Regions from separate parts of the Pantoea sp. App145 genome, predicted to be linked through region 2. Evidence: predicted binding sites of a transcription regulator. Region 2 holds the regulator's gene; each other region holds the start of a gene.

Region 1 (3,280 bases), 1.4 Mb from region 2:
TGGTTCGGAAACCGGACTGGGGCATCGCATTATTGATGCGCAGCAGTTATTCAATATTAAAGATATGTACGCATCGATTCTGATCACCGGTGCATTTGGTTATCTGCTGAATCTGGGTTTTCTGTTGATTGAAAAACGCTGTGTGCACTGGAGTGGCAAAGCATGAACAAACCCGATTATCCTCAGCCTAATACCCATGTGACGATTCGTGGACTCGATAAAAGTTTTGCCGGACAACCGTTGTATCAGGATCTCAACCTCGATTTACCGCGGGGGAAGATTGTTTCGATATTCGGCCCCAATGGCTGTGGTAAATCGACGCTGATGAACATGATTGCCGGATTGATTCCGGTCGATCGCGGGCAAATTTTGTTCGACGGTAAAACCCTGGCCGAGACCAATATTGGTTATGTGTTTCAGAACTACCGTGATGCGCTTTTTCCCTGGTTAAGCGCCTGGCAGAACATCGCCTATCCGTTAAAACGGCAGGGGATGAAAGCGGCGGCGGTGAAACAGCGCGTGGCAGAGTTGGCGGAGATGTTTGATATTCGCTTCGATTTGCAGCGTTATCCCTATGAACTTTCCGGTGGGCAACAGCAAACGGTATGCATCATGCGTGCGCTGGCAACCAGACCAGAAGTGATGTTTCTGGATGAACCATTCTCGGCGCTGGATTTTGAGATGACGCTGTTTATCCGCGATAAACTGCAACAGGTCCAACTGGCAACTGGCGTGACAATGCTGATTGTCTCGCATGATCTGGAAGACGCGGTGTTTCTGGCGGATGAGATCCTGCTGCTGACGCGCCGTCCGACGCGTGTTGCCGAAATTGTCCCGTTTGAGCTACCCCGTCCGCGCACTGCTGAGATGATGAGCCACCCGGAGTTCGTCCGGGTAAAAGCGCATACGTTGGCGGTATTTAAACGGGAAATGGCTGGTTAACAATGCGTTTTCTGCAGCGACGCAATTTATTGCGTAACACTAAATTGCGTCGCTGCACCGGGCGTTACATTCAACGTGCGGCATAAATGATAAAAGTCACCACGCCAAATATCTCCAGCTGCTCTTCTTCGCCAGGGATAATCGGCGCGTAGCGCGGGTTCATCGGCAGTAACTGCACGCGCGGCACGCGTTGTAACCGTTTAACCGTAAATTCACCGTTGAGCGCAGCCACCACAATGTCGCCATGTTTTGCGTCCAGCGCGCTATCAACCACCAGCAAATCCCCTTCGCTGATATTGGCATCACGCATCGAATCCCCTTCCACCCGGACAAAATAGGTGGCGTTAGGATGCGCGACCAGATATTCATTCATATCCAGTTTGCGCTCAACATAATCCGCAGCCGGGGAAGGGAAGCCACAGGGTACCGCATCCAGAAACAGCGGCAGGTGTAGGACTTTGGCGGTGAGGGCAGGAGAGAGAAACTTCATAATAGACACTCAAAAATACTGTTGTTATATACAGTGTAATTAATTGTGAGTCGGGATCAAGCCGGTACTCACCCTAAATCGTTAGCCGGTTGTTCCACCAGTGAATTTAGTTGCGGCGGAAAGCTCGTCTGACAAAATCCCCATTGCCGTCTACACTTAACTCTGACGATGTTCTTAGTCTGGTTGCTGTGTTGCTAATAAACTTGTTTGTTTGTGGAGCGTTACCCATCGAAATACCGTCCTGCCGGAAAACCCTCCCCGCCGTTTGTGACTTATCACTGACCCTGGCGGATCACACCCAACCTGCCTCCGAACATCGATATTGCTATCAGCCATTGATACAGGAGGAGTGACGTGACCCCTGCGGTACATGAGAACAGCACCCTGCCGTCGCTAAGCGGCGGGTTATATGCCTTCTTTTTTGATGTCGACGGCACGCTGGCGGCGATTCAGCCTCAGCCCGAGTCGGTTTCGATTCCCGCATCGGTGCGCCAGCATCTGCAACAACTCACCAATCTGAACCATGGCGCACTGGCGCTGGTGTCTGGTCGTCCCGTTGCGCAACTGGATGCGCTGGTTGCGCCACTGGAAGTCCCGGCAGCGGGTGTGCATGGTGCGGAACGGCGTGATGCCAGCGGCAGGATGCATTGCCAGTCACTGCCCGCCGATATTGCGCAAACGCTGCAACGGGAATTGCAGGAGACCATGGATCAATGGCCCGGCACGCAGCTGGAAGTCAAAGGCATGGCGTTTGCGCTGCATTATCGTCGGGCGATGGAGTATGAACAGGCCGTCATCAGTCTGGCTGAAGAGGTGGTGGCACGTTTTCCGGAGCTGGCGCTCCAGCCGGGAAAATGCGTGGTGGAACTGAAACCGCAGGGAATCGATAAAGGCGCGGCCATTCGCGACTTTATGCGGGAAGCGCCTTTTACCGGACGTATTCCGGTATTTGTGGGTGACGATCTGACAGATGAGAAGGGATTTCTGGCCGTTAATGCGCTGGGGGGAATTTCTGTCAAGGTCGGAGAGGGTACAAGCCATGCGCGCTATCGCCTCAGTAGCGTAAATGCGGTGTGGAGCTGGCTTGAGCAATTACTATTACAATCAAAGCATGACAACGTCGGTAAGGAGTCTGGGTTATGAGTCGCTTAGTGGTCGTATCTAACCGTATCGCCATTCCTGATGGGACAAAAGCCAGTGCGGGTGGTCTCGCCGTCGGTTTGCTGGATGCACTGAAAACCACTGGGGGATTGTGGTTTGGCTGGAACGGCGAAATCAGTGAGATTTCTGGCGAAGAGGAGGAGGAGGTCAGCGTCAGCGAGTATGACGGCATTACCTACGCTGCCCTGCCGCTGAATCAAAACGATTATGATCTCTATTATTGCCAGTTTTCCAATACCGTTATCTGGCCTGCCTTTCACTATCGCCTCGATTTGGTGCAATTTCAGCGCGAAGCCTGGGAGGGTTACTGCCGCGTCAATACGCTGCTGGCCGATCGTCTGAAACCGTTGTTACAGGAGGATGATATTTTATGGATTCACGATTATCACCTGTTGCCATTTGCCGCCGAGTTGCGCAAACAGGGCATTAATAATCGCATCGGATTCTTTCTGCATATCCCATTTCCGACGCCAGAGATTTTCAACGCGCTGCCGCCACATAAAGCGCTGCTGGAAATGATGTGCGACTACGATTTGCTGGGTTTCCAGACAGAATCCGATCGCGTGGCCTTCCTCGATAGCCTGAGTCAGCTGACGCAGTTGCAGAATAAAGGCGAGAAGAAACATCGCGCGTTCGGCAACACCTTTATGACTGAGGTGTATCCGATTGGTATCGAACCGGACAGTA
Region 2 (3,280 bases):
CGGATTAATCTGTAATTAATAAGTTATATTCCACTATACGAAAACCAACTGTCATGACGCCAGTGGCGGCGCCAGACCAGCCACAACGTGAGTCCGCGTAATGCCAGAAATACCGTCACCGCCAGCCACAAACCATGATTTCCCAACCAGGGTAAGGTGAGCAACGACAGGCCATAACCCAGCGCCGCCAGCGCCATGCTGTTACGCATTTCCCTGCCACGCGTCGCGCCGATAAACATGCCATCCAGCAGATAACACCATACCCCCACCAGGGGCATCACCACCTGCCACACCAGGTAACGGTCGGCGGCTGCGCGGAGTTCGTCCAGCGAGGTCAGCAACCCGACAATTTGTACCCCGCACAGGGCATACATCATGGCGAACAGCAACGCCACCAGGCCTGCCTGACGGCATGCCGCGTGCCAGACCAGCAACAACTGGCTGCGATCTTTCGCACCAACCGCTTCACCAGAGCAGGCTTCAACCGCATAAGCGAAACCATCCAGTGCGTAGGCTGTGAAAGTGAGAAACATCAGCAGAACCGCGTTGACTGCAACCACATCTGGCCCAATGCGCGCGCCAAAGATCGTCAGAGAAGCAAAACAGATTTGCAGCAGAAATGAGCGCAACATAATGTCGCGATTGAGACGAAACAGGCGGGCGGCACCACCGCGCCAGCTCTCTTTCAGCAGGGTGAAATCAATACCACGTAGCTTTAATACCCGAGCTACCATCAACAGCCCGACACCCAGGGTGACGTATTCGGCCAGTGCCGTAGCCGCAGCAGCGCCTGCCACTCCGCAGTGCAGGCCGAGCACAAACAGCAGATCCAGCAGAATATTGACCAGGTTGCCCACCACCAGCAAAACAACGGGTGCGCGTGCATACTGCACACCCAACAGCCAGCCCAGGAGTACCAGATTAGCCAGCGTAGCGGGAGCACTGAGCCAGCGAATCTGAATAAACAGTTGCGCCTGTTGCTGTACCGCAACGCTGCCTCCCATTAGCGCAGCCGCCAGATTGCTGACAGGTGTGCGCAGCAACATAAACAACACACCTGCGATCAATGCGATAAGCAACGGTTGGGTAAGCGCACGCGCCAGCGCCGTTTTATCGCTGGCACCAAATGCCTGGGCAGTCAGTCCGGTCGTGCTCATGCGTAAAAACAACAGCAGCATAAAAATGAAGCTGGTTGCAGTGCTACCCACTGCCACGCCACCGAGATAGATCGGACTGTCAAGATGGCCAATCACCGCGGTATCCACCACGCCGAGCAACGGCACCGTGATATTCGAAAGGATCATCGGCAGCGCCAGCCGCCAGAGTGTCTTATCAGAGGAGGAAAACAGCTGCATCAGCCCGTCCCGGTTTGTGCTGCGCTACAGTTATTTTGGCAAATCAAACCACGGCAGCGCAGAGGCGCTACCGTAGTGGGGGATTTAAAGGATTAAAGCCATTCGCCGTTGCGCACGATACCCACCGCCAGCCCTTCAACGGTGAGTGACTGTTCACGGGTATCGACCACAATCGGCTGGAAGTCACTGTTTTCTGGCAGCAGCTGCACAATCGCGCCCTGCTTTTTCCAGCGTTTCACTGTGACTTCATCATCAATGCGCGCCACCACGACCTGGCCATTGCGCACTTCCTGAGTCTTGTGTACCGCCAGTAAGTCACCATCCATAATGCCGATATCTTTCATCGACATGCCGCTAACGCGCAACAGGAAATCAGCGGTGGGTTTGAAGAGGTTGGCATCAACCTGGTAGTGAGCCTCGATGTGCTCCTGGGCCAGTAACGGTTCACCCGCGGCGACACGGCCAATCAGCGGCAGCCCCTCACTGGCTTCTTCTTCCATTAATAAACGAATACCGCGCGACGCTCCGGAGACGATTTCAATCACGCCTTTGCGTGCCAGAGCCTTCAGATGTTCTTCTGCCGCATTCGGTGAGCGGAAGCCCAGTTGCGCAGCAATTTCCGCACGCGTTGGCGGCATGCCCGTCTGGTTGATATGGTCGCGAATCAGATCATAGACCTGTTGCTGCCTGCTGGTTAACGCTTTCATCCCGCCCCCTGGTTGTTTATACAGTCGCTGTGAGTATATACAGGTATTGGCGAAATGGAAACCAAAACTGAGGGAAAAATCAGCGAGTTGATGAATCCGGAATCCTTATCGCAAATGCGACCAAAGCAGCGCGATCCAGACGAAAATAGCCAGTAAGATAGCTAACAATACGGCAGCCGACCCCATGTCTTTCGCGCGTCCGGCCAGCGGATGACGCTCCTGACCAATGCGGTCGACGACGGCTTCAATGGCACTATTCATAATCTCAACGATGACCACCAGCACCACAGAACCGATCATGAGTACGCGGGAGATCGCGTCAACATCCAGCCAGCATGCCACCACAATCGCCACCAGTGCGGCGATAGCCTCCTGGCGAAATGCCGCTTCATGTTGCCAGGCGGCGCGCAATCCCTGCCAGGAATAACCGGCAGCTTTCACTATCCTGAGAATACCGGTGACGTTATTTGCCATGTCGTTGAACCCTTTACTCGTTTTGACGTCAATGTCTGGGCAGCCGGGAATGGCACGGCCACAGATCTTCGCGGCACTTTCTGGTATGCTTGCCGCGCTTTGCTAACAAGAGGCTTAAAGTTGTCTATGTCAGGTTGGCGTAAACTTTATTATAAATTATTGAATTTACCACTCTCCATTTTGGTAAAGAGTAAGGCTATTCCGTCGGATCCTGTGTCTGAACATGGGTTAGATTCAACGCGGCCAATCCTATATGTGCTGCCTTATGATTCCAAGGCCGATCTACTCACACTGCGTTCGCAGTGTCTGAAACACGATCTGCCGGATCCGCTTACACCACTGGAAATTGATGGCACGTTGTTGCCACGCTATGTCTTTATCCACGACGGTCCACGCGTTTTCCCTTATTTCGTGCCGAATCTGGAGTCAGTGAAGCTATTTCATGACTATCTCGATCTGCATCGCAGCAACCCCGAACTGGATGTGCAAATGCTGCCAGTGTCGGTGATGTTTGGACGCGCACCAGGCCGTGAAGTACAGGGTGAACAGACGCCACATCTGCGCATTCTTAACGGTGTACAGAAGTTCTTTGCCATTCTCTGGCATGGCCGCGACAGCTTTGTCCGCTTCTCGCCGACAGTGTCGCTACGTCAGATGGCAACCGAGCATGGAACTGACAAGTCAATTGCGCAAAAACTGGCCCGCGTGGCGCGTATTCACTTCGCCCGCCAGCGTCTGGCTGCC
Region 3 (3,280 bases), 1.4 Mb from region 2:
ATGCCCTGCCACACCCATGAACGCCGAATGGAAGTCTACTTTTATTTCGATATGGCCGCCGACAGCGCGGTATTCCATATGATGGGCCAGCCGCAGGAAACCCGTCATCTGCTGGTACATAACGAGCAGGCGGTGATTTCACCCAGTTGGTCGATTCATGCCGGTGTCGGTACCCAGCGTTATACCTTTATCTGGGGCATGGTCGGTGAAAATCAGGTGTTTGATGACATGGACCACGTCAGCGTCAGCGCGCTGCGTTAAAGCACAGGGGAAATACCATGATTCTGAATGCTTTTTGTCTTGAAGGAAAAGTGGCGCTGGTCACCGGTTGTAATACCGGGCTGGGCCAGGGGATGGCGCTCGGACTGGCGCAGGCTGGCTGCGATATTATCGGGGTAAACCGTGCCGGGCCTGATGATACGGCAGAAAAAGTCATCACGCTGGGTCGCCGTTTCTGGTCAATTCAAGCCGATCTCACTCAGCCGTCCACCGTGCCGCACATTGTGGAACAGGCGGTGGCACAGGCAGGTCACATTGATATTCTGGTCAACAACGCTGGCATTATCCGCCGTGAAGATGCCCTGAATTTCAGTGAAAAAGACTGGGATGATGTCATGAACATTAACAGCAAGAGCCTGTTTTTTCTCTCACAGCAGGTCGCCCGACAATTCATTGCTCAGGGGCGTGGCGGTAAGATCATTAACATTGCCTCGATGCTGTCGTTTCAGGGGGGCATTCGCGTTCCTTCCTACACGGCGTCCAAAAGCGCGGTAATGGGGCTGACGCGGCTGATGGCCAACGAATGGGCGAAGCATGGCATCAATGTCAACGCCATTGCCCCCGGCTATATGGCGACGAATAACACGCAACAGATTCGCGATGATGAATCGCGCAGTGAAGAGATCCTCGCCCGTATTCCGGCCGGACGCTGGGGGTTGCCGGACGATATGATGGGGCCAGTGGTGTTCCTCGCCTCCAGCGCTTCTGACTACGTCCACGGCTACACCGTGGCAGTGGACGGTGGCTGGCTGGCACGCTAAGCCTCTCATTTCCCGCGTCATTCTGGCGCGGGTATCGTCTTAAATTCACGCCTGGTTACAGCGTCACATATTCTCATTCACTGGATAAATCCCTATACTGGATGCATCGACAGTTTGCAGCCAGGTTTTATCATGACGGCCGAAGGCCACATCATTTTCGCCATTGCCAGCGCTATTTTTGCCAAACGCGCCGAGCTGACACCCGTGATGGCCAGTGCCGACTGGTGGCATCTGGTGCCTGCTACGCTGCTGACCTGCCTGCTGCCGGATATCGATCACCCTAAATCGGTGCTGGGACAACGGCTGCGATGGCTTTCTCAGCCGATTGCACGTGCCTTTGGTCATCGTGGCTTTACCCACAGTTTACTGGCGGTGGCGGTGAGTCTCTGGCTATTCCAGATTAATGTTCCCGCCAGCTGGCCGATTCCTGCCGATGTATTGCAAGGCATGACCCTCGGCTATCTCAGCCATATTGTCGCCGATATGCTCACCCCGGCGGGTGTTCCCCTGCTGTGGCCCTGCCGCTGGCGCTTTCGCCTGCCAGTGCTCAATAGCCAGAAAGGCAACCAACTGGAGCGCGCCCTGTGCCTGGCATTGGTGGGTTATGCCCTGTGGTTTCCACCCGGCCTGCCATCTTTTGGTGCAAACGGCTGGCCGGAACAGTTGTTCAGCACGCTACAAAATGGCGTTGGCCGATTAATTAATAGCCAGAACGAACGATAATCAGACAAAAATCAGCATATTGTTATAATCAATTCCATTTGGATATAAGCCTGCTGTTTTATGAACTGATAACATGCCGCCATTCCTGCGAAGGAATCACCCTGTATTCCGCGCCCGCACATGCAGAGGCGCGGCAAATCTCTGGAGTAGAGCATGGATTTTCCCCTGATTATTAATCTCGTGGTGTTCGCCGCGCTGCTGGTGCTGCTGGCTCGCATCGGTAATGATCGCTGGAGCCTGTCAAAACGCGTCCTGACAGGCCTGGTCTTCGGCGTGCTGTTTGGCCTGGCGCTGCAAACCCTTTATGGTGAGAACAGCCCGGTGATTAAAGCCTCGATCAGCTGGTTCAATATTGTGGGCAATGGCTATGTGCAGCTGCTGCAAATGATTGTGATGCCGCTGGTTTTCGCCTCGATCCTCAGCGCGGTAGCGCGTCTGCATAATGCCTCTTCGCTGGGTAAAATCAGCGTCCTGACCATTGGCGTGCTGTTGTTTACCACCGCTATCTCAGCGCTGGTCGGCGTGATGGTAACCGGCCTGTTTGGCCTGAGTGCCGAGGGCCTGGTGCAAGGGGCGCAGGAAACCGCGCGTCTGAACGCAATTCAAAGCAACTACATTGGCAAAGTGGCCGATCTCACCGTGCCGCAGCTGCTGCTCTCCTTTATCCCGAAAAATCCGTTTGCGGACCTGACCGGTGCCAGCCCGACTTCGATCATCAGCGTGGTGATTTTTGCGGCCTTCCTCGGTGTTGCCGCCTTGCAGTTGCTGAAAGATGACAAGACCAAAGGCGAGCGCGTACTGGTTGCCATCGATACCCTGCAATCCTGGGTGATGAAGCTGGTGCGTTTGATCATGAAGCTGACGCCTTACGGTGTGCTGGCGCTGATGACCAAAGTGGTGGCGGGTTCTAATTTGCAGGACATCATCAAGCTCGGTGGCTTTGTGGTGGCTTCGTATCTTGGTCTCGCCATTATGTTTGGCGTGCACGCGCTGTTGCTGTCCGTCAATGGTATCAACCCGCTGCGTTTCTTCCGTAAAGTCTGGCCGGTGATTACCTTTGCCTTCACCAGCCGCTCCAGTGCAGCCAGCATTCCGCTGAATGTGGAAACCCAGACCCGCCGCCTTGGTGTGCCGGAATCTATCGCCAGTTTCTCCGCCTCGTTCGGTGCCACTATCGGCCAGAACGGTTGTGCCGGTTTGTATCCGACCATGCTGGCGGTGATGGTTGCGCCGACGGTAGGCATCAACCCGTTTGATCCGCTGTGGATTGCCACCCTGGTAGGCATTGTGACGCTGAGCTCGGCGGGCGTTGCCGGTGTCGGCGGTGGTGCCACCTTTGCCGCGTTGATTGTGCTGCCTGCGATGGGTCTGCCCGTGACGCTGGTTGCGCTGCTGATCTCCATTGAACCGCTGATCGACATGGGCCGTACCGCGCTCAACGTCAACGGTGCGATGACCGCCGGTTCTCTCACCAGTCGCTGGCTCGGTCTGACCGATAAGAAAGTGCTGGAAAGCGA

What was found. The regulator LexA, encoded in region 2, represses DNA repair genes until DNA is damaged. The targets are predictions, from matches to a motif close to TNCTGTATGTACATACAGNA.
Region 1: the regulator LexA is predicted to act here: its motif matches at 1,449-1,468, upstream of umuD (translesion error-prone DNA polymerase V autoproteolytic subunit).
Region 3: the regulator LexA is predicted to act here: its motif matches at 1,136-1,155, upstream of RCF31_RS04615 (metal-dependent hydrolase).

The regions. Positions count from the first base shown of each region.
Region 1 covers NZ_CP133290.1:1,073,591-1,076,870, reverse strand. The annotation lists gene RCF31_RS04825 (ABC transporter permease) at 1-166, shown strand, start outside; gene RCF31_RS04820 (ABC transporter ATP-binding protein) at 163-942, shown strand; gene umuD (translesion error-prone DNA polymerase V autoproteolytic subunit) at 1,013-1,432, opposite strand; gene otsB (trehalose-phosphatase) at 1,787-2,575, shown strand; gene otsA (alpha,alpha-trehalose-phosphate synthase) at 2,572-3,280, shown strand, end outside.
Region 2 covers NZ_CP133290.1:2,477,189-2,480,468, forward strand. The annotation lists gene dinF (MATE family efflux transporter DinF) at 24-1,355, opposite strand; gene lexA (transcriptional repressor LexA) at 1,448-2,062, opposite strand; gene RCF31_RS11340 (diacylglycerol kinase) at 2,168-2,536, opposite strand; gene plsB (glycerol-3-phosphate 1-O-acyltransferase PlsB) at 2,663-3,280, shown strand, end outside.
Region 3 covers NZ_CP133290.1:1,030,809-1,034,088, forward strand. The annotation lists gene kduI (5-dehydro-4-deoxy-D-glucuronate isomerase) at 1-261, shown strand, start outside; gene kduD (2-dehydro-3-deoxy-D-gluconate 5-dehydrogenase KduD) at 279-1,040, shown strand; gene RCF31_RS04615 (metal-dependent hydrolase) at 1,173-1,763, shown strand; gene RCF31_RS04620 (L-cystine transporter) at 1,917-3,280, shown strand, end outside.